DNA from 4 places in the Tumebacillus algifaecis genome. Region 1 is predicted to be linked to each of the others. Evidence: riboswitches for the same ligand, from Rfam matches in the RefSeq annotation. Region 1 holds a riboswitch; each other region holds the start of a gene.
The links. Region 1 has a riboswitch for cyclic di-AMP ahead of CIG75_RS07030 (C40 family peptidase). Riboswitches for the same ligand answer to the same signal wherever they lie in the genome.
Positions count from the first base shown of each region.

Region 2: linked by a shared signal. The riboswitch ahead of CIG75_RS21195 (C40 family peptidase) and the one ahead of CIG75_RS07030 (C40 family peptidase) in region 1 are both predicted to bind cyclic di-AMP.
Region 3: linked by a shared signal. The riboswitch ahead of CIG75_RS21550 (LysM peptidoglycan-binding domain-containing protein) and the one ahead of CIG75_RS07030 (C40 family peptidase) in region 1 are both predicted to bind cyclic di-AMP.
Region 4: linked by a shared signal. The riboswitch ahead of CIG75_RS03015 (Na-translocating system protein MpsC family protein) and the one ahead of CIG75_RS07030 (C40 family peptidase) in region 1 are both predicted to bind cyclic di-AMP.

Region 1 covers NZ_CP022657.1:1,615,994-1,623,741, forward strand. Annotated here, with positions in the region: gene CIG75_RS07020 (threonine synthase) at 1-161, shown strand, start outside; gene CIG75_RS20635 (hypothetical protein) at 487-648, opposite strand; gene CIG75_RS07025 (serine hydrolase) at 781-1,596, shown strand; cyclic di-AMP (ydaO/yuaA leader) riboswitch at 2,291-2,424, shown strand; gene CIG75_RS07030 (C40 family peptidase) at 2,433-3,113, shown strand; gene CIG75_RS07035 (YqeG family HAD IIIA-type phosphatase) at 3,370-3,885, shown strand; gene yqeH (ribosome biogenesis GTPase YqeH) at 3,893-5,014, shown strand; gene CIG75_RS07045 (hypothetical protein) at 5,105-5,326, shown strand; gene aroE (shikimate dehydrogenase) at 5,392-6,231, shown strand; gene yhbY (ribosome assembly RNA-binding protein YhbY) at 6,288-6,581, shown strand; gene nadD (nicotinate-nucleotide adenylyltransferase) at 6,613-7,224, shown strand; gene yqeK (bis(5'-nucleosyl)-tetraphosphatase (symmetrical) YqeK) at 7,205-7,748, shown strand, end outside.
Region 2 covers NZ_CP022657.1:1,803,797-1,811,544, forward strand. Annotated here, with positions in the region: gene CIG75_RS07975 (aminoglycoside phosphotransferase/kinase family protein) at 1-957, shown strand, start outside; gene CIG75_RS07980 (mannose-1-phosphate guanylyltransferase) at 994-2,067, shown strand; gene CIG75_RS07985 (CotS family spore coat protein) at 2,084-3,433, shown strand; gene CIG75_RS07990 (DNA alkylation repair protein) at 3,716-4,399, shown strand; gene CIG75_RS21195 (C40 family peptidase) at 5,132-5,992, opposite strand; cyclic di-AMP (ydaO/yuaA leader) riboswitch at 6,000-6,151, opposite strand; gene CIG75_RS20935 (hypothetical protein) at 6,310-6,462, opposite strand; gene CIG75_RS08000 (phosphohexomutase domain-containing protein) at 6,601-7,748, shown strand, end outside.
Region 3 covers NZ_CP022657.1:3,527,488-3,535,235, reverse strand. Annotated here, with positions in the region: gene CIG75_RS15440 (amino acid ABC transporter ATP-binding protein) at 1-151, shown strand, start outside; gene CIG75_RS15435 (MFS transporter) at 721-1,926, shown strand; gene CIG75_RS15430 (hypothetical protein) at 2,138-2,566, opposite strand; gene CIG75_RS15425 (hypothetical protein) at 2,635-2,886, opposite strand; gene CIG75_RS15420 (YwhD family protein) at 3,211-3,672, shown strand; gene CIG75_RS15415 (aminotransferase class I/II-fold pyridoxal phosphate-dependent enzyme) at 3,850-5,304, shown strand; cyclic di-AMP (ydaO/yuaA leader) riboswitch at 5,497-5,630, shown strand; gene CIG75_RS21550 (LysM peptidoglycan-binding domain-containing protein) at 5,638-6,522, shown strand; gene CIG75_RS15405 (glycosyltransferase family 4 protein) at 6,631-7,748, shown strand, end outside.
Region 4 covers NZ_CP022657.1:677,159-684,906, forward strand. Annotated here, with positions in the region: gene CIG75_RS02995 (ABC transporter permease) at 1-41, shown strand, start outside; gene CIG75_RS03000 (ABC transporter ATP-binding protein) at 38-685, shown strand; gene CIG75_RS03005 (class I SAM-dependent methyltransferase) at 842-1,453, shown strand; gene CIG75_RS03010 (dTMP kinase) at 1,896-2,540, shown strand; cyclic di-AMP (ydaO/yuaA leader) riboswitch at 2,637-2,795, shown strand; gene CIG75_RS03015 (Na-translocating system protein MpsC family protein) at 3,007-3,390, shown strand; gene CIG75_RS03020 (APC family permease) at 3,514-5,331, shown strand; gene CIG75_RS03025 (MFS transporter) at 5,464-6,591, opposite strand; gene CIG75_RS03030 (acyl-CoA thioesterase) at 6,694-7,116, shown strand; gene CIG75_RS03035 (MDR family MFS transporter) at 7,343-7,748, shown strand, end outside.

The DNA.
Region 1 (7,748 bases):
CTGCGCTCTATGCGGCGGTCGAACAGTTGAAAGCGCAAGGCTGGCTGAGCGGGGAAGAAAAAGTGCTCCTGCTCAACACCGGAGCGGGGCTCAAATATCCCAACACCGTGCAGGTCAACCCGCCGCTGCTTCAACCGGGCGATGAGTTGCCGCACAACTAGCAAGCATGACTAGCAAGCACAACTAGCAAGCACAACTAGCAAGCACAACTGGCAAGCACAACTAGCAAGCACAACTAGCAAGCACAACTAGCAAGCACAACTAGCAAGCACAACTAGCAAGCACAACTAGCAAGCATGACTAGCAAGCATGACTAGCAAGCATGACTAGCAAGCATGACTAGCAAGCATGACTAGCAAGCATGACTAGCAAGCATGACTAGCAAGCATGACTAGCAAGCATGACTAGCAAGCATGACTAGCAAGCATGACTAGCAAGAGATAAAAAGCCTGCCGCTATCATCAGCGGCAGGCTTTTTATCTCTTGCTAGATTCGAATGTCGATCATTTGCCCGCGGGTCGGGTCGAGTGAAGCCAATTGATTGACGATCTGCAACTGCGCTGGGGCGCCCGCTTGCGACAGACCCATCGACATCGCTTGCTTCAAAGCCCACAGGTTGACCGCCTGTGCCACGCTGGAAACTTCCATTGCAAACACCTCCATCACTTCCAGTATACCCCATTCTATCTCTACGCTCTAGCAGACTTTGCTAGGCAGGAAGTAGTTGGACGAGCGCAGAACAAAAGAAGTAAGAAGGGCAGAACGAGAGGAGTGACTTACATGCTGACAGCACTTGCACCGGACTTGCAACGCCTGATCGAAGCGGGGCGCGGCACGTATGGCGTGTCGATCTATCATCTCGAATCGCAAAGCGAATTTTCCTATCAGCAGGACGAATCGTTTTACGCGGCGAGCATCATCAAGGTGCCGATCATGGCAGCTGTGTTCGATCAAGCGAGCAAAGGCAATTTGAGTTTTTCAGAAAAAATCACTTTGCGTGCAGAAGATAAGGTGACCGGATCGGGACTTTTACAAAATCTCAGCCCCGGTTTGGAGTTGTCGATCTACGACTACACCGTGCTGATGATTATCGACAGCGACAATACGGCGACCAACATTCTGATCGACCGCATCGGAACGCAGGCCATCCAAGCAGCGATGCAGGAATGGGGTCTTGAGGGCAGCGGTTTTTATAACAAAATATCGGTGATCCCAGCGAAGATCGAGAACTTCAACCAAATCACACCGCGCGACATGACACACCTGTTAAAACAAATCGCAGACGGCAAAGTGGTGTCCTGGCGCGCCTGCGCCGAGATGGTTCAGATCATGAAACAGCAAAAATACAACGAAGGGCTGCCCAGTCTGCTCCCGAAACAGGATGGCCCGGTAGGTGTTTTGCCATTGTGGGAATGTGCCCACAAGACCGGATGGATCAATGGCACCGATCACGACATGGGGCTGCTTTATTTCCCGCGCAATACGTTCGCCGTCTCCGTGTTTGGCAAAAACATCACCGACCGCAAAGACGCACACAGCTTGATGGGACAGATCGGCCAGCTTCTTTACGAGCGGAGCGCACTGAGCCAGGCTTGATCGCTATACTTTCCGAGGAGCCGCAAATTGCGATAGCTCGTCCTCAGCGTCATGGGTCGGCGTGTAAGTCGTGTAAGACCATTCGTCAGGAGCACGACTAGCAAGTTCTGATTATAGGAACAGCAGATTTCGAAGCGGGATCGACCGATTCCTTCAACAAATGCAAACGAGAGCGTCATGGACCGACAAGCGGTCAGGCGCTCTTTTCATTTTGAGGTGTTTACAGAAAGCGAGACGTCGGCAGTGCTTGTCATCGCGGAGTGCATCAAGTTCGCTCCTGTACAGGAATTGGTGGGCGAGACTCTGACTGCATTTCATTTCGCTTTCTTCGCTTGACAGTCTTGACAGTCTTGACAGTCTTGACAGTCTTGACAGTCTTGACAGTCTTGACAGTCTTGACAGTCTTGACAGTCTTGACAGTCTTGACAGTCTTGACAGTCCGTCAAGAGAGTGACCGTGCCGGAGTGATCGCGACGCTCCACCCAATTTTCGGAGCCAGTTCATTCTCGCTTTGCAGGATGGGTGCTTCCTTATGATTAATGATTGCATGTGCGCTTTGGGACTCAGACCATCCCGGCGGTTACTCAATTAAACGTCCAGACATGAAACTTTGTACGATTCAATGTTGCTTGTGAAGTTATTTAAGTCTAGTGATTTGATTGAAATCTGACAATTTGTATGCTAGACTTTCTTTGTTGAGAATTGGCCGAATCTGATATGTTTCAGTACGGGGGAGATTTTTGCTTTTTGGGGTGAACCGCCTTAGGGCGGAGGGTTGCTCTCGACCCGAACCCGTCAACTAACCTCGGAGGCCCTACGGGAGGTTACATATTCTTATGAAGCGTTTTGTACATACTCTGCTTTTGGCAGCACTCGTCACTGTATCACCACTTGCGGTCACAGATGCATTCGCAGCGCAGGCACCGTATGGAAATTCGATGTTGCAGGTCGGTTCGAACGGTGCGGAGGTGACCAAGCTCCAGCAAGATCTGCGCTTGCTCGGGTTTTTCAACTATCCGGAAAACACAGGCTACTACGGTGAGGTCACAGCAACGGCGGTCAAAAAGTTTCAAGCTGCAAACGAATTGGAGCAAAACGGAAAAGTTGGCGCGACGACAGGCCCGTTGATCGAAGCCCAAGCGTTAAAACTGCGTCCGGCCACTCCAAAAGCGGTGGACACCGCGATGAAATATGTGGGCGTTCCTTATCTTTGGGCGGGCAACACCCCGAGCGGTTTTGACTGCTCCGGATTTGTCTCCTATGTGATGGGGCAGTCCGGTTTGCACTTGCCGCGCATTGCGGCCGACATGTATGCGGGCGGCACGCCGAGCGCAACGCCACAGTCTGGCGATCTGGTCTTCTTCTCCACCTATGGGCCAGGTGCCACACACGTTGGCATCTATCTCGGCAACGGCCAGTTCATCTCTGCCACTTCTTCGCATGGGGTCAAAGTAGATTCGCTGCACGGCGGTTACTGGGGCGATCGCTATATCGGAGCGCGTTCCTATCTCAAGTAACAGATCATTGTTGTAGGTGATCATTAAGCAAGATTTACCAAAGATGTTGAAAAAGGATTTGTTGTTCTTTTGTCTAATACAATGAGTACAACAGTATAGAAACATACGAAAAAACCTCTGTCCTTCCCTCGAGCCGGGAGCAGAGGTTTTTTCATCGAAATCTCGGTTTATTGGCAGAATCTTCTCTTCTGTGATATTCTCTACAGGTGGATGGAATGCTACTACAACGGGATTCCCTTTTGAGGTGAAAACAAGAATGTTAAAACAACTGATTCCCGATCTCTATGTAGAGTCGGTTTTTCACATTGATCTTGACGAGCTGGCAGCGCGCGGCGTGAAAGGCATCATCACCGATCTTGACAACACGCTGGTGGGCTGGGATCAGCCAGACGCCACGCCCAAGTTGATCGAGTGGTTGGACCATGTTCGCGACACGTACGGCATCAAAGTCTGCGTGGTGTCGAACAACAAGAACCATCGCGTCGAGCAGTTCTCCAAACCGCTGAACATCCCCTTTATCGGACGAGCTCGAAAGCCCAAGCGGGCTCCTTTTCTGCGCGCGCTTGACGTGCTGAACACAAAGCGTGAAGAGACGGTCGTCATCGGGGATCAATTATTTACCGACGTGCTCGGAGGCAATCGGATGAACATGTACACGATTCTCGTCGTGCCGGTTGCAGAAAAAGAATGGGTCGGCACCAAAGTGCTGCGCATGATGGAACGCGTGGCGCTTTCGATTTTGCGCCGCCGCGGAATGATTCCTTGGGAGTGAAAAAGAAATGTCAGAATTTGATCTGATTTGTACCGGTTGCGGCATCAGCATTCAAACAGAGGAAAAAGACAAGCCGGGCTATGCACCGCTCAACTCGGTGATCGAACGTGAATATCCGGTCTGTCAGCGCTGTTATCGTATCAAGCACTATAGCGATGTAGCACCTGTCACCCTCGACAATGAAGGGTTTCAAAAGATTCTCCGCGACATTGGCAAGCGTCCGGCGCTCGTCGTCAAGGTGGTCGATCTGTTCGATTTCGCCGGTTCCTGGGTGAAAGAGATCAACAAATACGTCGGGAAAAACCCGATCATTCTCGTCGCCAACAAAGCAGACTTGCTTCCGAAAGTGACCAATTTTGAACGCGTGGAGTTCTGGCTGAAAAAAGAGGTCGAGAAACAGGGTGTCAAAGTTGCAGATATCATCTTGATCTCGGCGAAAAAGCGCATCAACATCGAATTTGTCAAAGAAGCGATCGACCAGCGCGTCGGCAATAAGGACGTCTATGTCGTCGGCACGGCCAACGTTGGCAAATCGACGTTGATCAACGGCCTGCTCAAACTGTACGGGCAAGAGGAAGGTGCAGAGATCACGACGTCCCGCTATCCGGGCACGACGCTTTCGACGATCCGCCTTGATTTGCCGATTCACAGCGGGGATCTGATCGACACGCCGGGGATCATGACGACACACCGTCTGACCGACCTTGTCTGCTCCAAATCGCTGCGCGACATCACGCCAGATGGGTACATCGATCCAAAGACGTACCAGCTCAATGATCAGCAGACGCTGTTCCTCGGCGGCTTGGCGCGCTTTGATTATGTGGAGGGGCCGAAACAGGGCTTTACGATCTACGCGGCTAATCAGCTTAACGTCCATCGCACTAAGCTGGAGCGGGCGGATGAGCTGTATGCCAACCATCTCGGTACCCTGTTGACGCCGCCCTGCGAGCACTGCCCGGATGTTTTGCGCAGCCTCGTGCCGCACAGAATCAAGCTGAAGTCGGGTCACCCGCAAGACATCGTGATCTCCGGCCTCGGCTGGATCACGGTGCGTGGGATGCATTACACCGATGTGGTCGTCCATGCGCCAAAAGGTGTCGAGGTCCACACCCGACGCGCTTTGATCTAATCGACTGCCAGACGATGTTCTAGAGTCATATTTCAACATAAGTCCCCATACACCTTAGATACACACCATTTAAGGGTGGAGGGGATCTATTTGGAAACGATGACACAGGAGCGCCGTCGATTGATTAAACGCTTTGTCGTACATGAGTCTGGTCGTGCAGAATTGCGACTTGAGCAATTGATGAACAACCTGCGCCAACAGGTGCAGGCGGTGCGTGAAGAGCAACCGGAACTATGCGACTATCAACTGTACGATCTGACCTTTTCCTTTCATGAGAACGGTATGATGGTGCAGATGGAATTTCGACGCTAATCCAAAGACCCGCGGTTGCGGGTCTTTTTTCTTTGCTTTACACTGGGAGAAAAGGGGGGATGGACATGCTTACCAGTTCAACGCGATTGGTCGGATTGTTCGGCCATCCGGTCGCACATTCCAAGTCCCCGCAGATGCACAATGCGGCATTTGCTGAACTGAAACTCGACTACGCCTATCTGGCGTTTGCTGTAGAACCACCGCGATTGTCGGCGGCCGTCGAAGCGATTCGCGCGCTGCACCTGCGCGGTGTCAACGTGACGATCCCTCATAAAGTGGCCGTGTTGCCGCTGCTCGATGAGATCAGTAAAGAGGCGGAACTGATCGGCGCTGTCAACACGATCGTCAATGAGGATGGAAAATTGATCGGATACAACACAGACGGGATCGGTTACCTTTCTGCACTGGAAGAGGAGACGGGCATCGACATCTCCGGGAAAAGGGTGTTGCTGCTCGGTGCAGGCGGCGCATGTCGCGCAGTCGCAGCACAGATGGCCCTGCACGGAGCAGAGCACATCGCGATCGCAGCCCGAGCGCAGGAACGAGCCGAATCGTTAGCTGCGCGCCTGCGCGTGCATGCGACGGCAGATGGTCTTTCGCTGGAGGCGGCCGCCGTACAGCTCGATGCTTACGATGTCATCGTCAACACGACTCCGGTCGGCATGCACCCTGCGGAGGACGCGGTGCCGATCGGAACGGACGGACTGCGGGCGGGGCAGTTGGTGAGCGATCTGATCTACAACCCGCGAAAGACCCGCTTTTTGCACGAGGCTGAAGCGCGCGGCTGTGTGGTATCCGGTGGGCTTGGGATGTTCGTGCACCAAGGCGCACACGCTTTTCGATTGTGGACAGGCGTCGCGGCACCGATCGATGTGATGCGGCAAACGGTGGAATCCTGCCTCTAGACGTGCTATACTCAATCTTTGACACAATGCGACAGTACAAAGGAGTATGAAACAATATGCTGACTGGAAAACAAAAGCGGCACCTGCGCTCGCTGGCTCACCACGTAACTCCGGTGACACAAGTGGGCAAAGGCGGCGTTTCTGACAACATGATTGTACAGATCAACATGGCGCTGGAAACCAAAGAACTGATCAAGATCTCGATTCTGCAAAACTGCGAAGAAGATAAAAACGTCGTGGCCAAAGATCTGGCGGAGCGTTCCGGCGCCGAGCTGGTGCAACTGATCGGCAAGACGGTCGTGCTGTACAAAGAATCGACCGAAAACAAACAGATCGAACTCCCGCGCTAATTTGCACAGGTAGAAAAGGAGGTGCTGACCAGTGCGTCTTGGCATCTTTGGCGGCACCTTCGACCCGGTGCATATCGGACACCTTGTTGCGGCCCAGGTGGCGCTTGAGCAAGCTGGCTTGGATCGGGTGGTATTTGTTCCAGCCGGAGTCAATCCGCTGAAAGTTGGGAAAGTGATCAGCGCAGGCGAACACCGTCTGCACATGGTTGAACTCGCCGTGCATGACACGCCACAATTTGCGGTCAGCGATTGGGAGATCAAACGTCCTGGGCCGTCTTTTACGGTCGATACGCTGGAGCATTTTCACGAGGAGCATCCAGCAGCAGAACTTTTTTTTATCATCGGAGCGGACAACCTGCACATCCTGCCCAAATGGCGTTCAGTCGATCGCATTTTAGAACTTGCGACCGTGCTTGCTGTCACACGTCCCGGTTTTGACTTGAAGACGAGCACAGGCACGGCGCTCGCGCTCTATCCGGAGGTGGCAAAGCGTGTCCACTATGTGGAGATTCCAGGGCTGGACATCTCTTCGACATGGATTCGTGAGCGTCTTGCAAAGAATCTTTCGGTTGAGCATCTCGTTCCCCAAAAGGTCATAGGGTATAGTGAGGAGAACAAGTTGTATGAACGAATTGGAGATTAAAGAGATCATTCGTCAAACGTTAAGTCCGCGCCGCTTTCAGCATGTCAGCGGCGTTGTCGATGCGGCCGATACTTTGGCCCACCGCTACGGCGTGGATGTGGAGAAAGCGCGTCTTGCTGCGTGGATTCACGACTATGCACGTGAATGGCCGGTCGATAAGTGGTACGAAACGGCCAAGCAGCGCGGGATCGATCCGACCTATTTAGAAGTGGCAGAGATGCTGCATGGACCGATCGCCGCCTCGATGATGCCCGAAGTGTTTGGGATTGAGGACGAGGAGATTGCAGACGCTGTGCGCTATCACACCAGTGGGCGGGTCGGGATGACACCGCTTGAAAAAGTGGTCTGTTTAGCAGACTACATCGAGGCTGGTCGGGAATATCCGGCTGTCCACGAACTGCGCAAACAAGCGGAAGTGGACCTTGATCTGGCCCTCGCTTCCGCTTTCGATAACACGATTCGGTTTTTGCTCGACAAAAAACAGCCCATTTTTCCAGTTACGATCTTGGCGCGGAATGAATTGT
Region 2 (7,748 bases), 190 kb from region 1:
TACGGACTGGGTGACACGGGAGTTTTACCGCTCGATGAGCACACGTTGTTAGTGGATACAGAAGATCGCGGAGTTAAACGACTGCGCATAGAGCGCGATGGGGCCAAAGTTGAGCTCCGTCACGCGTTGTGGGAGCATCTGGCCAAGCAAGGGTACCGCCGCGTACCGCGTCACATTCGCACGTTGTATGGGGATGCGCTCGTCCGGCAAGGTGAGTTGATCTATACGCTGAGCGATGACTGGGAAGGGCGGACGCCCGACCTCTTTCCGCTCGATATGCGGCTGTGTGGCCGCAACTTAGCCAAACTGCATCAGGCTGGAAAAGGGTTGCAACTGGAAGGTGGCTTAGAGCTTCCCAATCGACATGGTACGTGGATCGATCGCTTTGCCAAAGCGGGCGATGAATTACAGGGGCGCTTTCGAGCTTGGTCTGAACTCGGTCAGAAAAATTTGTTGCAGGAACGCTTTTTGACGCACTACGAGTGGATCGCCGAACAGATCGACCGGGCGGTGGCCGGGCTGGTGGCCGGAAAGTACAAAGAACTCGCTCGGCGCTCAGAAGCAGCGTCCGAATTTGCCGTCGGGGACTATCGCTTGAGCGACGTGCGCATCGATGCGGAAGGGCGCATCGCCACCTTGCACATCGACGATGCGATCGCCGACCTGCCGCTCTATGATGCGGCCAAGTTTGCACACGGCCTCTTGGAGCGTGGTGAGCAGGAGATGGCGCGCGTGTTTCTCGATGCTTATGGCGAAGCGGCAGAGATGACACAGCAGGAAGTGATCGTGCTCGACTCCTATCTGGCTTTCCCGCATGCTGCGTACCGCCATCTGTCGCAGTTCCACCGCTTCAAACGAGGTGCAGACGTGTTTGCTGAGCGGCTGGATAGCGCTGTCATCTCTGGACAGACCAGGCGGCCGATGGTGTACGGGGCGGACGGTGTTCAATGGTTGTAAGGCGGTGCAACTCGTAAGGAGAGGAGGTCGATCGACATGCTGTATGCGGTGATCTTGGCTGGCGGGGTGGGCAGCCGTTTTTGGCCGAAAAGTTCGTCTGCCAACCCAAAGCAATTTTTGCAAATCTTTGGGGACAAGAGTTTGCTGCAGACCACAGCGAGCCGCGTTCGTCCTTTGATCCGACAAGATTGCATCTATGTGGTGACGAACGACCGCTATTTTGACAAGATCCGGGAACAGTTGCCAGAACTTCCTCCCGAGAATCTGATCATCGAGCCGGAAGCGCGGGAGACGGCAGCCGGCATCGGGCTAGCTGCCGTTCGGCTGGCACGGCGCGACCCGCAGGCGGTGATGGCCGTTTTGCCATCCGACCACTTCATCGGCTCTGAGCAGGATTTCCGCCGCTGTCTTTCTTGGGCGGCCGAGTTTGCGCGCAATCATAAAATGCTGGTTACGTTTGGCATCCGTCCGACAGAGCCGAAGACAGGATATGGCTACATCAAAATGGATCGCCTGCTCGTCAACGATAACGGGCGGCGGGCCTACCACGTCGCAGAGTTTACGGAGAAGCCAGATTTTGAGCGGGCCTTGCGCTTTTTGCAGTCGGGGAAATACCTGTGGAACTCGGGAATGTTCGTCTGGCGCGTTCAGGAGGTGTTGCACGCCTACCGTCGCTATATGCCCGAGATGTATCAGCAGCTTGCACACCTCTATGAAATCTTAGGTACTCCAGACGAAAAGGAGCAGTTTCGCGAAACGTACGGCAAGATGGAGAAGTTGTCGGTCGATTACGCGATCATGGAAAAAGCGGACAATGTCGCCGTGATTCCGGCCGATTTTGCATGGGACGATGTGGGCTCGTGGCGGTCGGTCGAACGATTTTTAAGCCAAGACAATGCGGGCAATATTGTCAACGGTCTGCATGTAGGGATCGACACGTCGCGCTCGATCATCGAAAGCGAAGAGTTGCTGATCGCGACGATCGGGGTGCGCGACCTGTTGATCGTGCAGGCAGACCGAGCGATCTTGGTTGCCGACAAGGAGCGCGATCAGGAGATCAAAGAGCTGGTCAGACGGATTGAAAAACGAAACTTGAACGAGTTTCTGTAAGGGGGAGGCAAGTGAGATGGGGAAGAAAAAAGAGGAAAAAGAGCTACAGGAGCTGTTTGATGCATTTGGTGCCGATCCGGAAGTGTTGCGCGAGTGGGATCTGGCGGTGGAGAAGATCAAGCAGGTGCGCGGCGTGCTGCGCCTGAAAACGCAAGCCGGCTACAGAGCGCTGAAGAAAGTGAACCTGTCAGAAGCGCGTGTGCGCTTCGTACAGGAGGCGATCGACCATTTGGCAGGCAGAGGTTTTCCAAACGTGCCGCGCTTTATCCGCACCAAGTATGGCGACCCGTATGTGGTGCACCCGAGTGGGATCTATTATTTGACCGATTGGGTGCCGGGGAAGGAAGCCGATTTGAAAAAGGCGAAAAACGTGTTCCTCGCCGCTGAGACGCTCGCCAAACTGCACAATGCAGGGGCAGGCTTTGCAGGCGGTCGGTTCGGGCAGGAGACCCGTGAGGATTTTTCGGCGAGTTGGGGGACGTATTTGGCAAAGCTTTCGAGCTATGATGCGAGCTTGGAGGAGCGTCGCGAACAGACGGCGATGGATGAGTCCTATCGCTCCCACCGACTTGAACTGACCCAGATGATCGAACATGCGACCGAGCAGCTCGCCAACACGCCCTATCCGCAGATCTTGGAGTGGGCGCGGGAGCACAAGACGCTCTGTCATGGATCATTTTCGCGACAGAATCTGATCGTCGAGAAGGAGCGCATGACGGTGATTGATTTTGATCATTGTCACTATGGACATCCGGTGCATGATCTGGGCGCGCTGTTGACCCGTTATATGCCACGATACCAGTGGGATACAACGATCGGCTTTTCGATCCTCGATGTTTACCGCGGGGTGCGAGAGGTCAGCGCGGAGGAGATGACGGTGCTGGCGGCATACCTTTCCTTCCCACAGCGCACGTTGGAAGTGGTCGAGGCCTATTTTGAACGCACGCGCGATTGGGATGGCGGACGTTTTGCGAACCGTTTCCGCAAGCAGTTGGCGCTAGATGAAGGGCGGGAGATGTTCGTGCAGGATTTGATCGCCCGCTATGGACTGAATCTGTCGGCGCCTTCGTTTGCCCCGCATTTGGAAGGCTTAGAATCGTACGATGAGTTGGATGGAATGGAGTCGTCGTCGGTGGAAACTCGCGAAGACGGTTGGGAAGCGCAACATGTAGTGGAAAAATCGGAACAGGTCTCGGTGGAAGTGGAGGAAGAGGCGCCAGAAGTCTCGCTGGTCAGCCATGAGGATGAATATGATGATCATGCGAATGAAGAGGAAAGCAGCAGTGGGACGAAGTTGCGCTACACGGTGCCGCGCGTCAAGCAACGCAAACCGCAAAAGCCAGGGCCTTGGCGTCCGAATCGTTAATGTTACAGTTGCCGTCGATTCGAGGATCGGCGGCAATCTTCTGCCTCGATCTTGAATGATCCGCTTGCAGGAGGGATGATCTGTCTAGGATTTGTGAGGGGATCGAGGACAAGCTCATAGATGATTTGCCACCAGCATAGACCTGTTCCAGCGATCAAAGCGTTCCTCAGCTTTCGCGTGTTGTACCACTAGTAAAGCGGGGAAATAAAGCTGTTGATCTATTAAGGTCAGCGGCTTTCGTTTATACTGGAGGGTAATGTAGTGAAAGGGGCGGATCATTCGATGGATTTACAAACGGTGATGGCAAGACTGGAAGCGATGGGAACCGAGCAGGCCCGCAAAACGTACTTGCGGCATGGGGTTGGCGAGAATGCCTTCGGAGTTTCATTTGCCAACATGAAGGTGCTGGCCAAGGAGATCAAGAAGAATCAAGACCTAGCAGAGCAACTGTGGGAGACTGGGAATTATGAAGCTTGCAGCATGGCGACTTTGATTGCCGACCCGAAAAAGATCAGCATCGAGACGCTGAATTCGTGGGCGTGGAGTTTGAAGACCTATGCGCTGAGCGATTTGCTGACGACCAACCTTGCCAGCAAGACTCAGTTCGCACAGCAGTTGATGGAAATGTGGATCGGGGAAGAGGATGCAGAGCCTGTTGGTCGTGCGGGCTGGCAGATGCTAAGCTTGCTTGCGACAGGTAAAAAAGAGGTGCCCGATGAGCTGTTCCAACCCTATTTGACGATCATCGAGGAGCGTATTCATCAGAGCAAAAACCGGATAAAGGAAGCGATGAACGGGACCCTGATCGCCATTGGCGGTCGAAATGAAGCTTTAGAAGCACGGGCCATTCCGATCGCGCAAAGAATAGGCATCGTAGAGATCGACCACGGTGATACAGCTTGCAAAACACCAGATGCGATCGAGTACATCAAGAAAATGAGAGAACGCAAGAAGGCCAAGGCTTAAACTGAGTCTATGTCCCGCCACCTTTGCTGCTCGTTCAAGTCATGATGGCTCAGCGGGACGAGGTCGTGGATGTATCACCCGATCTGTACTTGCAGGATCGATCGAACAGAGGATGGCTGTGCGTACGGCTTTTTTGGCGTTCTTCTTAGCATCGCAACGCCTGGGATCGGGTACAGTATGCAGAGTTGGATCGAGCAAGCAACGTGTAGCAGGTGCGATGTCCTGTGGTGACGACGTGTTACGAAATGGTGGAAGGTGAATGCGCACAGTGACCAAAGTAACGGTGATTTGCTACTCATTTCCCGGGAAATAGGTCATATGAACTATGTAAAACGAACGAGTCAAAAACACACCCACTGACCACCGTTCCGCATATTGCACGTTTCGCAGATCAGATTTTAGTAAAAGTACATCAAAATGAATGATGGACTTGAGGCGTGGTGGCTGGATATGCTGACTTATGATGTCTGAAGAAACCATAAGCCATTCACATCCTCATGCCTTATGTAGAAAGGGCGTTTCTTTTTCTTACAAGGCAAGGCAGGAGGCCGTGAAGGAAAACGCCACAAAGCACACCTGATGAAGAGTATTAGTCTCCATAGATCACGCAAAGAGCGCTTCCCGATTACGATACGGGAAGCGCTCTTTGCATCATTCGGCTCCATTTTGTTGACAGTTCGACGGAGCTTTGACTACAGCCCAGTCATGTTTTTTACAAACAGGGTACTTGACTTAGATCACTCGCTTCGCACCAATGTACTTGGCGCCCCAATAGGACGGGTCGTTAACTTTGGCGATGCTTACACCTTTGGACGAAGTAGCAGAAATGAACTCTCCGTTCCCGGTGTAGATCCCAACATGTCCGACAACGCCTTTTTTATTCAGCGAGAAGAAGACGAGATCACCCGGTTTCAAACTGCTCTTGGCGATCGGTTGTCCGGTGTTGTACTGTTCACCCGAAACACGCGGCAAAGACATGCCGTTCTTGGCGAACACATACTGCGTCAACCCCGAGCAGTCAAACCCTTTTGGTGTCATCCCACCCCAAACATAGGGGGTGCCCATATAGGATTTAGCCGTTTTGATGATCTTTTCGCTCATCGGCACATAGACCGGAGCCAGCGCCTGATGAGTTCTTCCATCGGTTGCGACGATCGCCGACAGTGTCGGTTGATGCCAAGTCACTTTCGCGTTCAGCGCTTCGGTGGCGAAGCGGATCGGCACAAATGTCCGCTCTTGCTTCAGGACCGGAACTGTATCCATCAGTTCTGTTTTCCCGTTGATGACGATATGGCGGTCTCCCGTCTTCAATTTGACAGTCGTAGCACCATTGGTCATCGTCACTGTCACCTGTTGTCCATCTGACTTCCAATCAACCTGATAGCCCATCGATTCGGTCAAAAAGCGAATCGGTACTTGCACCCGATCTGCTCCATCCAGATACGGTTTTACATCTGGAAAGGTGACCAACTTGTCATTGAGCTGCACGTTGTAATTGGGAGCACTGGAAGCCTCCGCTTCACCATTAACTTGACACAATATTCCAACAAAAGCAAAAACACTGATGGCCAGCTTCGCACGCCACGATTTCATCGTTGCAAATACCCTCCTCCTGCGCCTCCGAGGTTAGTTGACGGGTTCGGGAAGAGGATTTCCCTTGCTCTAAAAATCGGTAGAACATTCACCCCAAAGTAATGCGTCCCCCGTACTCATCGCATCAGTTATATCGACAAGATTCGGCATAGTATGCATTCATGCTATCATGCGACTTTGCGAGGAACAAGGCGGGAATCACTGGTAATGATGCGGAGACCCCTGCGCAGCAATGCGGGTGCAGGCTGGTGACACGATCGCTTGACCCTGCATGAGCAACAGAACGCCACCCTCAGCAGCAAGGGTGGCGTTGTTCCTTACGTCCCAATAAACATCGCGACCATGATCAAGAACAGCAGCAAGAGTAAAAAGACATCGAGCACATTTGGGAAAAAAAGTGCTCGGAGGAAGACGAGCGCGATGGCACCACCTAGCAGGAACTTGACGGTGCGCAGCAGGTAGTAGAACATCTGACAAACCTCCGTTTCCAAATCCTTTCCTTGACAGTGTATGTGCTTCCGCCTGCCATTCGTGCGCAGTTCGTGACAAAAGCCCAAGGCCCTGCATAGTCTACAAGACATGTAAAGCTGGCAGGAGGGACGGTCATTATGGAAATCCGTTTTGGAACGGAAGGTTGGCGCGGTCAGATCGCCGACACTTTTACAATCAGCAATGCTCGATTGGTTTGTCAGGCCATCGCTGACGAACTGCACGCCAGGCAAACTGCCGAACTGGGGATGGTCATCGGTTATGACACGAGGTTTCTCTCTGATAAATTTGCGCGGGAATGTGCGCAAGTGCTCGCCGCCAACGGCATTGCTGTCTATTTGCTCGATACGGTCACACCGACACCACTGCTTTCCTTCGCTGTGCGCTACCTCGGCGCAGCAGGCGGGCTGATGGTCACGGCGAGCCACAATCCGGCCGAGTGGAACGGGCTGAAATGGAAGGGTCCACACGCCGGACCTGTCAAGGAGAGCGACATCGTTCAGATGGCGGCGCGGGTCGGAAAGTCAGCGGTGCAAAGCATGTCTTTTGACTCGGCTAGACGTGCCAGGTTGATCCGCTTGACCAATCTGGATGAGCCCTATTTTTCTCAATTGTTTCGCTTCTTGGCCCCGTTCAATAGCAAAAAGCGCAAAATTCACGTCGTCGTCGATGCGATGCATGGTGCGGCGGGAAACTATTTTGCCAGAGCACTCGAGGAACTGGGCTGTCAGGTCACGCCTTTGCGCACCAAACCTGATCCGACGTTTGGCGGTGTCAACCCGGAACCGATCAAACAGAACCTCGTTTTGCTGAAGGAGAAAGTTCTGGAAGTCCACGCCGATCTCGGTCTGGCCACAGATGGTGACGGAGATCGACTAGGGGCGGTCGATGCCCGCGGGACGTTTGTGTCACCGCAGATATTGTTCACCTTGCTCACCTTGCATCTGTTGCGTGAACGCCAATGGTCAGGGGCGGTGGTGCGAACGTTTTCTACCACCCAGATGATCGACAAGGTGGCTCGACTGCATGGTGTCGCACTGCGCGAAGTGCCGATCGGCTTTAAGTATATCTGCGATCTGATGCAGACGGAGGATGTGCTGCTTGGCGGCGAGGAGAGCGGTGGAATCGGGATTGTGCGCCACATGCCTGAGCGGGACGGCATCTTCTCGGGAATGCTTCTGCTCGAACATCTGCTCACGTCCGATCAAAAGTTGAGCGAAGCGGTGGAGAGCCTGATGGTTCTGATCGGTCCTCATGCCTACGAGCG
Region 3 (7,748 bases), 1.9 Mb from region 1:
CGTCACGCATGAGATGGGATTCGCCCGCGAAGTGGCCGACCGCATTCTGTTCCTCGATGAAGGGCGTTTGTTGGAAGACCGGACGCCAGATGAGTTTTTCAACCATCCAGAAAGTGATCGCGCGAAACAGTTTTTGCAAAAAATGCTGTAGCAAACGCTCTCTGTTGATGCGCTCGCTGTGTGCACACCCTCAAGAACCGTTCAGAAAGACTCAGCAGTCTTTCTGAACGGACTTGGGGGTATTTTCATATGCGTAAGTTCATGCTGTCAGGCGCTGCATTTCAAGCGGACAAGGCAGCGTTTTTACAGGTGGATCGTGGTGTAGGCCAGACAAGTCTGGTGTGGCGAAGAAACTGAGTACAGCTTGTTGCATCCCGTTACATTCTGGATGGCTCCCATGTCTCTCTCATTTTTTGAAGTGATCTCATTGTTGTATTTACATATTATATAATATTTCACACAAGGTCAATATTTTATTATCAAGTATTAACTTTTTAAAATTATGAGTATGTGCTTTTTATGCAGATCCAGAACGGAGAGCGCCGGATGACTGGAATTTTCTAGAGTAAGGTGATCATTTAGATCGCCATGCTCAGTTGGTATGTGTTGCGCACTCCCCCCCCTTACGAAGCTGGAATCTTTCGAGTGGCGAAAAATATTTTTGCCATTCCCGAATTTGTCAGCTATAATTTCTGTATTTTCAGAGAGAGGTGAAAAGTCATGGAGCAGGAAGGGTCATCGTGGAAACGAACCTTATGGGTGATGGCGGCGGTGCAGTGCATCATGATGATGGCATTCACCTCAAGCGGACCGTTTTTGGCATTGTACATCCATGAGTTGGGGATTGAAGACTGGGGACAGGTGGCGATCTGGGCTGGAATCGTCTCGTCGTGCAACTTCTTGTTGGCGGCTATCGTCTCGCCGCTGTGGGGATCGCTCGGCGATCGCAAAGGACGCAAGCTGATGGTGTTGCGCACGACGTTTGCGATCTCGTTTTTTATGGTGCTGATGGGATTGGCGCAGAGCGTGTGGCACCTGCTGATCACACGCACGATCCAAGGGATCTTCAGCGGCTTCACAGCTTCGGCCAACGCGCTGGTGGCGACGGTGATCCCAGAAGAGCGTCTCGGCTATGCGCTCGGTTGGCTGGCCTCGGCAGGTATGTTCGGCACGCTGATCGGGCCGCTTTTGGGCGGGGTGTTGGTCGACTTGGTGCACAGCTACCGGATCGCCTTCTTCCTGACGGGAGGATTTGCGATGTTGGGCTTTCTGGTCACGCTGTTCCTGGTGAAAGAGCGTTTTGAACCGCCGGCGCAGGAAGCGAAAAAGAAAGCTTCGATCCTCGAGCAGTTCCGAGCGGTGAAAGAGATGAAAGGCGTGCGGACGATGTTTGTCGTGCTGTTTCTGGCCCAATTTTCGGTGATGAGCGTCTTGCCGGTGCTACCCGTTTATATGAAGGAGTTGACCGGGCTTGAGTATCTGGGCCTCCTCGCAGGCTTCGCGACGGCGGCGACCGGGCTTGCCGACCTGATCGCCTCGCCATTTCTCGGCAAGAAGAGCGACAAGATCGGCTATCGCAAAGTCCTGACGATCTGCATGACCGGTGCGGCTCTGATGTACCTTCCACAAGCGTTCGCGCCGAACGTGTGGGTGTTTATCGCCGCGCGGTTTGGACTCGGCCTGTTCATCGGCGGGATCATGCCGACCGCAAACGCCCTGGTTGGCCGCCTCGCGCCCAAAGAGCACCGCGGCAAAGTCTATGGGTTCTCCGCCTCTGCGATGCTACTAGGCTCCTTTGCAGGGCCGTTGTTGGGTGGCCTCGGCTCGGCGTATTTTGGAATTCGTGTGATGCTCGGTCTGACCTGTGTACTCTATCTATTGAATATGATCTGGGTGCGGATGAAGGTGGTCGAGCCGGGGGCATAGGGGTTAGCAGAAGGCCTGATTATTTGATCGGGTCTTTTTACATTTTTACTGCGATATGATGAGTTAGGATGATTACCATCTACTGGAATTGCGGAAATTCAGCGCTGCTTAAGTCCGTTTTCTGAAAAGATGGTGCAACTCAAAACGATCGAACGTATGATTCTAAATTGAATTATGAAAGACGACCGCCATCAAGCGGTCGTCTTTTTGGCTATAAAAAGTAATGGAAGGAAGAGAGGCGATATTCTTTGCCTTTGTCGTTGAGGCCAAAGACTCGCACATAGTAGGTCTCGCCGTAGGTGAGCGGCATGTCGATCAGGCCGGTTCCGTTGTCGGTGTAATGCTCGCCAGTCGACGGGTTGGTGACGGTGAAGCTGTAGTTGCCAGCTGTTTCGAGGAACAGTTCTGCATATAAAGAGTTCTGTGCCGTGAAGGCGAATACGTCCACATCCGTATAAGTGCCGATGTAGCCAGACATATCGTTGCCGATGGCGTATGCTTCCGCCGTTGCGTAGGTGTCATTGGCGCCCGAGGCGTTGCTCGCTTCCCCTTCGAAGCTGGCAGCGCTTGCCGTCTGTGCGCCGGTCGCGAGGACCGCTGCTGCTGCGAGAGCAAGCAGTGCTTTGTTGCACAGTTTCATCTGTGTTACCTCCCGTTATTTGATTTACAATACATTTAAATAATAAATGAAATCATTATAGAGGTCAATCACTTTCCTGTCAGGATCTCGCCTGATTTAAAACCGAGGATCATCGTCGTGTCATTGGAGAACGTCACGTACCACCCGATACGTTCTTCGGGAAATTGCGGGAGTTCGAGCGGGGTGACTTTTTCCCGGAAGATGACTTCGGGGAAGCCTTCTTTGAGCAGCACGGAGTCGACAAGCTTCACGTTGCCTGATGACTGTTCGCGGACGAGCCAGACCGCTTTGTCATCTCTGGCGCTGTCCTTGCCTGTCACCAGCAGGTACGCTGGTCCGTAGGGAACGAAGCGGATTGGGACGACTTTTCTGATTGTAACGATGGCGAGCAGCTGGTGCTCTTCGATAAATTACTGGGCTTCGAGGAGATCGAAAAGAGGAGTTGTAATCCAAGATAAAACCTGATGTGGATATGGGCATTGCGTTTAATAGGAAAGCGCAAGGATCTTGCATCTTATTGGCTTTTGATCGAGCGTATTGTGACCAATGAAAGAGTATCGTTTGTAATATAGCCAAGGTGACTTTTAGCTGGAAAGCGGTTACAATGGTGCCAAAGACCAACCGATGGAAGGGATGAGCGTAAAATGGAATTGAACCTGACCGGACGCGATAAACACAGCACGCCAGATGAACTGCAAAACCTCTCTGCCGTGATGATCCACGGCGATGACATTTTTGTCGATCAAGGTGCCATTCACGGAAAAAGCCGCTTGGAGCGCGGGATTGATTTTCGCGCTGCCAAGGGGCCGGAGGATGTGCCGAACGGGGAGAAGATCGCTGTGATCTGGGTGACGCTGAAAACGTACGAAGCCGGGCGCGGCTTCAGCGGCATCGCGTCGGCAGAACTTGTGATCGACTTCCCACACGGCATCGGCTACAAGGCGATGGGTCCGCTGGTCAACCAGATGGATCGCGCTGTGAAAGGCCGTGTTGACGTGTCGAACCTGACTTCCGAACAAAAGGCAAAGCTTGCCGATTTTCTGCAACAACTGCGCGCCGATCTGTGGGCGAACACCCCGGATGAAGTGAAGGCGCAATTGGCCTAAAACACCCTTGGAAAACCCACCTTTTTGGTGGGTTTTTTGCATGCAAAATCGAACAAACTATGCTGGAAAAGCTGACAGTATACTTATCCAAAAAATTTGTTTCTCATACAGGAGAAGCGTGCTATAATTGCATTCGTTATGTTTTCGTTATGCTCTTGATGAAAGGAATTGAACGCGATGCAAAACCAAACTCCTCTGTTCACGAAGCTCGTCGAGCACGCGAGCCGGAACCCGATTCAGTTCCACATTCCTGCACACAAAAAAGGCTTCGGGATGCCGACCGAATTCAGCGAGTTCATCGGCCCGAACGCTTTGTCCATAGATTTGATCAACATCGCACCTTTGGACGATCTGCATTCACCAAAAGGCATCATCAAAGAAGCGCAAGAACTCGCCGCCCAAGCGTTTGGTGCGGATCATACGTTTTTCTCGGTGCAAGGCACTTCCGGTGCGATCATGACGATGATCATGTCGGTCGTCGGCCCCGGCGAGAAGATTCTCGTTCCGCGCAACGCGCACAAATCGATCATGGCGGCGATCATCCTCTCCGGTGCACATCCTGTGTTTATGCACCCGGAAGTGGATGCGGAGATCGGGATCATGCACGGCATCTCGGTAGACACCGTCCGCGTCACGCTGGATGCGCATCCTGATGCAAAAGGCGTTCTGCTGATCAACCCGACCTACTTCGGCGTCTCTTGCGACTTGAAGTCGATTGTCGAGCTCAGCCATGCGCGAGGCATTCCGGTGGTGGTTGACGAAGCGCACGGCGTGCTGTTCAAGTTCCACGAAGACCTGCCGCTCTCGGCGATGGAGGCGGGGGCTGATATGGCGGCAACGTCGGTGCATAAGCTCGGCGGATCGATGACGCAAAGCTCGGTGCTTAACGTTCGAGAAGGGCTGGTCTCTCCGGCGCACGTGCAGGCGGTGCTGTCGATGCTGCACACCACATCGACCTCCTATCTGCTGTTGGCGTCGCTCGATGTGGCGCGCAAGAACATGGCCGTTCACGGGCATAAATTGATCGAAAACGTGCTCCGTCTCTCCCGCGATGCTCGCAAGACGATCAATGAAGAGATCCCCGGAATGTACTGCTTTGGCGAGGAGATCTTGAAATCGTCGGCAACGTTCGCCCACGACCCGCTGAAGCTGAGTATCGCAGTCAAAGAACTAGGACTCACCGGTTGGGAAGTGGAAAAAATTCTCCGCAGCGATTTTAACATCGAAGTGGAGATGTCCGACCTGTACAACATTTTGTGCATCGTCACGTTTGGCGACACCGAAGAGACGCTTGGCGCTTTGTTGCATGCTCTGCGCGAGATCTCCGCACGCTTTGGTGTGCAGGAGAAAAAAGATCTGCCACAAGTGCAAAATCCGTCGATGCCGCTCTTGGCCGTTTCTCCACGCGATGCGTTCTACAATAAACAAACGGAAGTCGTTCCGCTCAAAGAGGCGGCTGGACGCATCATGGCCGAGTCGGTCATGGTCTACCCGCCGGGGATTCCGATCATCATGCCAGGCGAAGTGATCACCCAAGACAACATCGATTACATCGCGGAAAACGTCAAAGCAGGACTGCCGGTGCAAGGTCCGGATGATCCGAACATCGAGTTTATCAAAGTGTTAAAATAAATCACAGCCTGATCATACGCACTGCAAAAAAGTTCTCTTCTGCGGAAGGGAACTTTTTCTTGTTGTCAGAACGAACCTGCCGTGATCGTAGTCTCCGCGCAGGATCGGGAAGCATCGCGGAGATTTTTCCAGTTGATTTCCAGTAATCGTCTAGTGCAACGTCAGCATGATTCGCGTTATTCTAGCACTCGACCACATGACTCGCCTAATCCTCAAATCTGATGAGGAACGGAGGAACCACATCTGGGGTGAACTCGCCAACGTGCGAGCGGGTATCCTTCACCCGAACCCGTCAGCTAACTCCGGCGGCGATTAGAAGGAGAGTGTTACACGATGAAAAAAATCAACTTGAAAAAATGGGCTTGTGCAGCAATCGTTGCAGCAGGCATGCTAACGATTACACATGTACAGGCGGAGGCAGCAGGCCTCGCCGATCCGATCATCGTCAAGCAGGGGCAAACCCTGTCTCATTTGGCCGCTCAATACGGCACTTCTGTTCAGGATTGGAAACAGGTCAACCATCTGAGTTCCGACCTGATCTATGCAGGGCAAAAACTGCACATCGTATTCCCGTACCATGTGAATCAAGGCGACCAACTGGCATACATCGCCAACCGCTATGAAACCACTGTGGCGGAGATTCAAGCGATCAATGGGATGCAGTCCGATCGCCTGATCGCAGGCAGCACGATCATCATCCCGGCTGGTACGAACGGCTACTACAAGGCAGCCACTCCTAGCGTACCTGTTCAGTCTGCGCAGGATGCAATTCCAGCGGAGCAAGTTCAGGAACAGCCACCGATTAAACAGCCGGTCGTTCCGGCCCGCGTCGCTCCGACTCCGGTTGTCCAACCGGTAGCTGCTGTGAAGCCTGCGGTGCCGACCATCGCAGGGAAGGAATACAGCAAAGCGCTAAATATGACCGCGTCCGCTTATGGCCCAGGCAACATCATGTGGCAATGGGGCGGCAAGACGTTCACCGGAACCCAAGTCCGCGAAGGCGTGATCGCAGTCGATCCGAAAGTAATTCCGCTTGGTAGCAAAGTCTATGTGACAGGCTACAAGTCTCCGCTGCTTCCGGCGGGTGGATTTGTTGCGACCGCAGAAGACACAGGCGGAGCGATCAAAGGCAACCGCATCGATATCTACATCGACGGTACCCAATCGCAATTGAAACAGTTTGGTATGCAAGGTGTGAAATTGTACCTCTTGAAATAAACGCTACCCTTGCAAAAGGATCAAAGAACCACTTGCCGATGGCGGCAGGTGGTTTTTTTGTTTTTCAAAATGGACAGCATGGAAAGAGAAGAAAAGAGGTGACCGTGTGTGGATGTGATTCGCGTGTTGCAGGTGGTGCGCCCAATGCAGGGTGGCATGCGCCGGCATGTGTTGGATTTGATCGCAGGACTGCAAAAGGGCGGGCTCGAGGTGACGGTCGCATGTCCGTCCGAACTGCACAGGGAGCGAGAACTCGACGGCATCCCCTGCTTGCCGCTCGAACTGGTCGATGGGGTCCACCTGATGAAAGACATGCGCGCCGTGCGGCAACTGGCCAAACTGCTTCGCGAGCAGTCGTTCGATCTGGTGCATTTGCACGGTGCAAAAGCGGGTCTGGTCGGTCGCATGGCGCGGCGAAGTTTACCTGTCCCGCCGCCTTGCGTGTATACCGTACATAATCAAGTGTTGCCCCGTGGTGGGCTGGTCAAGCGCGTGCTGAACACGCTGGAGCGCCGACTCGCTCCGGAAACAGACCGTGTGATCACCGTTTCGCATCGTCTGGAACAGGATGTGGTCGCCACGCATGGTGTACCGCCGTGGCGGACGGTGACGATCCACAATGGGGTCGAGCAGGCGACATTGCTGCCAAGAGATCATGCTCGTCAGATCTTGGGCTGTGAGGACAGTGATCGACTGGTGATCGGCGCGATTGGCCGGATGGTGGAGGAAAAAGGATTTTCTACGTTGCTCGAAGCGTTCACGATTCTGTTGGCCAGACGGGTGGATGCTGAATTGGTGCTGATCGGAGATGGTCCGCTTTTGTCAGACTATCAGCAGGTGGCCGGAAAGATCGGGCCGGCTCGGGTGCGCTTTTTGGGTGAAGTTCCACAGGCGCGGCGCCTGCTCTCGGGGCTGGACATCGTAGTGCAGCCTTCACACGCTGAAGGGCTCGGACTTGTGCCAATCGAAGCGATGCTTGCGGCGCGTCCCGTGATCGCAAGCGCTGTCGGAGGTCTGCCAGAAGTGGTGATCCACGGCAAGACGGGGTTGCTGGTGCCACCGCAGCAGGCGGTGGCGCTGGCCGATGCGTTGCAGTTGCTGTTGCAAAAAGCGGACTGGCGCATGGGGCTCGGACTTGCCGGGCAGCGCCGGGCCGAAGAGCTTTTCACAAGACAGGCGATGATCGAGGCGACCTTGCGTGAATACCGTGCAGTGGTCGCGAAACG
Region 4 (7,748 bases), 940 kb from region 1:
TCGCTGTTTTTCATCAAATTGGAAAGCGGGTGGAACGATGAGCATCGTTGAGATTCAACAGCTGACCTTCTCGTATGCGAAAGGTCAGTCGCCAATCCTCGATCAAGTATCGATTGCGATCGAAAAGGGAGAGATCGTCGGCATCGCCGGTCCCAGCGGCAGTGGCAAGAGCACGTTGCTCCGCCTGATCGCCGGACTGGAGACGCCAAACGCCGGGTCGATCGCAGTATCGGACCGCATCGTGACGGACGCGCGCACGTACGTGCAGCCCGAAAGCCGCGGGGTCGGCATGGTCTTTCAAGACTATGCGCTGTTCCCTCATTTGACCGTAGCCAAAAATATTGAATTCGGATTGCACCGCCTAGCCAGAGCGGAGCGTAAAAAGCGGATGCAAGAGATGTTGGAACTGGTCGGACTGACCGGATTCGAACAGCGTTATCCGCATGAACTGAGCGGCGGCCAGCAACAGCGAGTGGCCTTAGCGCGCGCCTTGGCCCCACAGCCGATCATCCTGCTGATGGACGAACCGTTCAGCAATTTGGACGCCGATCTGAAAGCTTCGATCCGTCGCGACCTGCGGGACATTTTGAAAAAAGCGGAGATGACCTGCCTGTTCGTCACGCATGATCAGCAGGACGTTGAGGCGATCTGTGATCGGACGATCGAGTTGAACGGCGCTCGGTAGACGGGGAGCAGTTGTTCGGCCCTGTTTTGCAACCGCTCGGCCACTGGATAGCTCGGTCGTTTGGTAGTTTGGCTGACAAAAGCGGCTGTGCATTCGGCAGCGCCTCGTTTTTGTATTATAATGAGGTCATGATCTTTAAAAAGGTTGTGAGACAAGTTGCTGGAAGATACCGGGGAACGCATCATACCGGAATTGATGAAACCGACCAACGGGATGCTGCTTGAGCATCTGGCTCGCTATTATTTTGCCGCACCTTATGTCAATGGCACTGTGCTCGATTTTGCCACGGGCGCTGGGTATGGTGCACATATGATCGCCAAGCTGTGCAAAAGCAGGACGGAGGCGGTGCTCGGCGTTGACATCGACCCGGCGGTGGTTGAATATGCGCGGCAGACCTACTATCATCCGCTGGTCAGCTATGCGGTCCACGATGTGCTCGATCCCAAATTGAGTCAGCAGATCGGGCCGTTTGACACGATTTTGTCATTTGAGACGGTCGAACATATTGCGGACGATGAGCGTTTTATGCAAAATTGCTATGATCTGCTCAAACCAGGGGGCACGCTGGTCCTCTCTTCTCCGTTTGGTGCGGGTCGAGGCAAGCCGTGTCTGAGTCCGTGGCATGTCCACCAGTATACGGAAGATGAATTTCGCCAGTTGTTCCGGCAGTTTGACTCCGTCGAGTATTACTACCAACACGGTGTGCTGTTCGAACCGAAGCGGGAAGGCGTTCGCTATCCGTTTGGCATCGCAGTTTGTAAAAAATAAGGGCTGTTTGAAGCGACCTCCGCTTCGACAGCCCTTTTTTGACGGCCAATCGCCTGTGTGACAAAGCGCTGTGACCGCTTTGGGTCATAAGCGCAGTGAGAACTTGCAGCATGCGTTGGGATGAATTTTGACGTCGTCTTGGTGGTCGTGCTGTGGAACATCGTGCGCACCGAGCGAAAAAACAAGCGTAAAAATGCATAACCATGTGAAACTACAGAACAAGAAGAGTGCAGGTCATCATCGACCCTGCGCTCTTTTTTTGTGCAAACGACGTGACAACTTGTCCAAACAATGACGTTACAATTTGTCCAAACAATGTGGGTCCCGAAATAAGTTAAGTGTAGAGTTGTTTGTTTATTAGTCGGATTAGTGAGATAATAATTTAATAACTCATGGAACGCTTCAGATGTTTTTTCATCTGTAGCAAAGAGAGGAGAAGGACATGTCGCAAGAAAAGGGATTGTTGATCGCATTTGAAGGAGCAGGGAGAAGTGGGAAGAGCAGCTTAATTCGTCTGTTACGGGAAAAGCTTGAACAGTCAGGAAGGGATACGGCCTTTACCGAATGGAACTCCTACCCTGGGACGCAGGAGTTGATCGATGATAAAAAGTTGCATTTTACTTTCAATCCGCTGACCTACTCGGTGCTTCATCTTGCCGATTTTGCGCTCCGTCATGAGGAAATCGTGCGGCCGGCACTTGAGCAGGGTCAGGTGGTGCTCGCAGACCGTTGGATCTATACACCGTTGACTCGGGACGTCGCTCGCGGTATCTCCAGTGAGTATATCAGGCAGTGCTATTCCTTTGCCAGCTCAGCCGATCTGGTGTTTTATGTGGAGGTGCCCGTCGAGGTGGCATTGGAACGACATCGGACCACCAAAGGATATTACAATCACAATGCAGGCACAGACATTTGGCCGGATGTGTCGCACGAAGACGCATTTCGCCTGTATCATCGTCGCTTGACCGATTTGTACGGTGAACTGCTAGTGACGGAAGGATTTGTGAAGTTGGACGGGTTGAAAACGCCGGAGGAACTGCTCGTCGACATGTGGACGCATGTTGAGCGCCTGCTCGGTGAGCGATGAGCGGTGAGCAACCACGCGCTGCCGGAAAATGCACGATGGGTAGGTGCGCATTTTTGTTGCCAAACTGCCAGTCATGGGAGTATGATGATGTCAACAACTTACACACGGCCTAATCTCGGTCCCTGCGCGGGACCGAGAACGGAGGAACCAATCAATTGGGGTTAATCTTGCGCTTTGGCGCGAGAGGGATGAGGAACTGACTTCTCTGCCATCCTACCCGTCAGCTAACTTCGTCGGCTTATGCAGGGAAGGTCAGAAGACCTTCGATGATTGATGGTCTTTTTGTGTTGCCAACACACGGAAGACCGTTCTTCGCGAGTCTTCAACCTCTGACTAGGATGATAGTCGGCAGGGCGGTGCCATCATGGCCGCCGGGCAGACCGTGACCGATGCAGATCTGACCTCCAATCATGCACCGCGTGCATAGTGTGGTTCGAGTTGCATCTTTTTTATTGGGGGAATGAAGATGAGCCAACCGATCAAAACCAAGATGGAAGCTGACATCTCAGACGCGTACATCAAATTTCAGCGCGAAGTGTTAGGCCGAGGCCCGCAAGAGACGAAGACCTACATCATGAAAGACATGGTGATCGTCCGGCTGAAAGGCGTGCTCACACATGAAGAAAAGACGCTGGTCAAAAGCGAAAAAGGCAAGCGGCTGGTCAAAGAGATGCGGCTGACGATTCGGGAATCGCACAGCGCGGAAACGGAAGCGCTGATCTCGCAGATCACAGGATGCAAAGTGATCGCCAGCCATTGTGATATTTCGACCAACATCGGCGAGTCTGTGGAAATGTTTATCTTGGATGGCGATCTGGAAAAGAAGATTCGGGAAAAAGAAACGCTTTAGCGGAGGATCAATCACAGGGCAGCCCTGAAAAGGGCGGTCGGGTGTTCGGTAGGCCGGGAACGACTTCAACAAACAGTTGAAGTGCGTCCCGGCCTTTTCTTATGAAAAAGGGAGGGTTCTCACATGCTTGTCAAATTCAAACGATTCCTGATTGGCCGTCCGATGAAATCAACAGAACTGGCCGCCGAAAAATTGACGAAACGAAAAGCGCTGGCCGTGCTTTCCTCCGATGCGCTGTCCTCGGTGGCGTATGGCACCGAGCAGATTTTGATGGTGCTGATGGCGGTGGGGGTGGCTGCGCTGTGGTATTCGATTCCAATCTCGTTTGCCGTCTTGCTGTTGCTCGCCATCCTGATTTTGTCCTACCGCCAGATCATCTATCGCTACCCGTCGGGTGGAGGGGCGTATCTGGTGTCCAAAGAGAATCTGGGCGTGCCGTTTGGCTTGTTGGCTGGCGGGTCGCTCTTGGTCGATTACATCCTGACGGTGGCGGTCAGCGCCTCGGCCGGAACGGATGCGATCACGTCCGCCTTTCCCGCTTTGCACGATGATCGGGTGCTGATCGCAGTCGTGATGATCGGGGCCCTGACCTTGTTAAACTTGCGCGGGGTCACCGAGTCGGCCTCGATCCTCGCCTATCCGGTCTACCTGTTTGTCGGGGCGATTGGGCTTTTGATCGTCTGCGGTCTCTTTCAGATCGTGACCGGGCAGGCGCAGGCGACAACGCCCGAGTATGGGACGTCCGTTCCAGGGTTGACCTTATTTTTGCTCTTAAAAGCGTTCAGTTCCGGCTGTTCGGCGCTGACCGGAGTGGAGGCCGTATCGAACGCGATCCCGAGCTTCAAACGTCCGGCAGAAAAAAACGCCGCCACGACGCTTTTGATGATGGGGCTGATCCTCGGTAGCATGTTTCTCGGTATCAGTGTGCTCGCCTATTGTTTTGGCATCGTGCCAAATGGCCGAGAGACGGTCGTCTCACAGCTCGCGTCGAGCGTCTTTGGGCGCGGAACTGTCTACTACGCGGTGCAGTCGGTGACGGCGCTGATTCTGTTTTTGGCGGCGAATACTGCGTTTGCCGCGTTTCCGGTGTTGGCCTTTATGCTTGCCAAAGATCGCTACCTGCCCAATATGTTTACGGTCCGAGGCGATCGGCTCGGATTTTCGAACGGGATCATCATGTTGGGTTGCCTGTCCGCCTTGTTGATCGTGCTGTTCCACGGCCATACCGAAAATTTGATTCCGCTCTATGCGATCGGCGTGTTCATTCCGTTCACCCTGTCGCAAACGGGGATGATGCGGATGTGGCTGCGTTCCAAACCGTCCGGCTGGTTGCTACCGTTTCTGATCAACACGATCGGGATGCTCACAACGCTCACGATCACGCTGATCTTTATCTGCACCAAATTTTCGCAAGTCTGGTTGGTGTTTCTGTTCCTGCCGCTCGCTATCTGGGTCTTTTTGCAAATCCAACGCCACTATCAAAGCATGGCGGGTGAATTGCAAATCGATCTCGCGCACGACAAGCCCTACCAAAAAGGCACCGTCATCGTCATCCCGGTGGCAGGTATCACCCGCGTGGTCCGCAATTCGATCTCGTATGCCACTTCGCTGACCGATCAGGTGGTCGCCGTGTATGTCGGATTCGATGAGGAGGAGATCGCGACGATGGAGCGCAGGTGGGCCGAGTGGAATCCCGGTGTGCGGCTGATCATCCTGCGCTCGCACTACCGCAGCATCGTCAGACCTTTAATCAAATTTATCGACACGGTCGGCTGGAAAGCGGCGGAGACCGATCATGTGACGGTGCTGATCCCGCAGTTTATCACCAAACGTTGGTGGCACAACATCTTGCACAATCAAACCAGCTTTTTGATCCGTACCTATCTGTTCGCGCGCCGAGATGTGACAGTGACAACAGTTCCGTATCATTTACATCAGTAGTAGAGCCGAAGAAAAAAACACCACTGGAGCGAAAAATGGGCTCCTCGTGGTGTTTTTCTACCAAGCGGAAAACGTTGGCCCGCGCACGGAGCGCGAAAAAAGGAGCCGCAGACTGGCTGCGCGCTCCTTTTCTCATTTGGCTCGATAGGTGATGGCATACAGAAAGCCGATCAAGGACAGCCCGGCCATGACCAGATACAGTGCAGGGCCGCCCAGCCAGCCGAAGATCCAGCCGCCCAGCCATGAGCCGATCATGCCGGAGACGCCGAAGAAAAGGATGGCCAACAGCGTGGTGCCTGTGGCTTGCCATTCTGGCGGGACGGTGCGGTTGAGGTATTGCAGGGAGGCGGTGTAGAAGATGACAAAGGTCACGCCTTGCGTGAGTTGGAGCATAATGATCGCATAGGGCGTCGGAAAGAGCGAGCAGAGCAGGAAGCGCAACGTATAGAAGAGCGCCGCACCTGCGATCCACATCCGTTCACTGCCTTTGGCGAGCAGGCGAGCGCTCAAGGCGAAAAAGGTGATTTCGCTGATCGCCGCCACAAACCACGCCAGACCGATCAGCCCGGTCGAAGCGCCGAGGCTGTGCAGATAGACGCCGAGGAAACTGTCGTTCATGCGGTGCGGCAAGGCGGTGATCATCATGAGTACGAAAAAGAGCACCGTCTCTCGATTGCGCAAAAAGCGGAGCAGATCTTGAAGCGCGAACGACTTGGATTGCGCCGTCACGTCGGGCAGGCGAAGCGCGATCAACAGCGCGGCCAGCCCAAAGCCCAAAAACAGCCAAGCAAAACTGGTAATGCCCAAATAGGTCGAAACCGCGCCTGCGATCAGCGAGGTCGTTGCATAGCCGATCGCGCCGAACATGCGGACCGAGCCGAATGACACGCCCATCTGTTCGGAGAGGCGGTAGTTCATGCTCTCGGTCAGCGGGTCGGAGGGCAGGAAAAAGAAATAGAGCAAGGCGACCAACAGCAACAAAACGATACCGTTGCTCACAGAAAAGGTGATCGTGCCGATCAGCACGGAAATGGCGAGGGTGAGCAGCAGCATTTTTTTGACGGTGCGGTATTTGTCACTCATAAAACCCCAGAAGGGCTGTGAGACGATGCCGATCATCGACCCGATCCCGATGATGGCCCCGATCTTGGCCGCCGAAACACCGCGAGCGGACAGGTAGACGGGCAGGAACGAGATGAACAGCGAGAGCAAAGAGAAATAAGCGTAGTTATAAGTCTTTAAAGCGCGCAATGAAAGCATGTGAGAAAGACGCTCCTTTGAAAGGGGACTAAAATTTATTGTAACATAAGGGTATGATAGAGAGGGAATCACGACCGATCATCACCAAAGGGGGAACCGCTTGTGTATCAAAATGAAGTTCATGTGCGCTTTTCAGACTGCGATGCGTTGGGACATGTCAACAACGCCGTCTACTTTACATACTTTGAGGAGTCGCGAAAAGATCTGTTCCGCATCTTCAACCCGGAGCTGGACACGCACAATTGGAATCTGATCGTCGCTTCGACCCGTTGCGACTTTCTGTCCGAAGCGATGTACGCACAAAAATTGACCGTCTACACGTGGATCGGCAAGCTGGGCTCGTCCAGCTTTGAAGTGGAACATGCGATGGCCGATGAGTTGGGCAACTGGGTGGCGCGCGGCAAGGCGACTATGCTCGGGTTTGATTTTGACCAAAAGAAAGCGGTCGCGATGACCGACGACATCCGCAACAAACTGCTTGAACATAGCACAGGCCCGGACGGTGTACCTGCGATCCGCGGCTAGGAATACGAGCGATGCTGGCGAAGCAGATGATGCTAGATCGAGCGGGACAGAGACTGAGGAAGAGACTGCACTTCATTAGGAAGCGCAGTCTTTTCTTTGTCACAAAGTAACAATTTATGCGGATCTTTGCGGATTGACAATGACTTGTGGGTCATTGTATGATTTCTGCATGCCATGACTGACCCGTCAGTCATTAGAACGTTTGAAGGAAGAAGAGGTGAGTGAAATGACTACAGCACAAACGGTAGAGCCAACCGATTTGACACAACCCAGCCGCAAGCGGACGTTGGTGATCATCGGTTTGATGCTCGGTCTGTTTTTTGCATCGCTCGACCAGACGGTGGTGGGTACGGCGATGCCGACGATCATCGGTCAGTTGGGCGGAATCGAATTGCTGACTTGGATTACAACCGCGTACCTGTTGACTTCGACAGCGGTCGTCCCGATCGCGGGGAAGCTCGCCGATCTGTTTGGTCGCCGCGTGATCTACATGATCGGCATGGGCATATTCATCATCGGTTCGGCGCTGTGTGGGATGGCGGAGAGCATGACACAGCTCGCAGTCTACCGCGCCATACAAGGGCTTGGCGGCGGGATCTTGATGCCGCTGGCGATGACGATCATCGGGGACA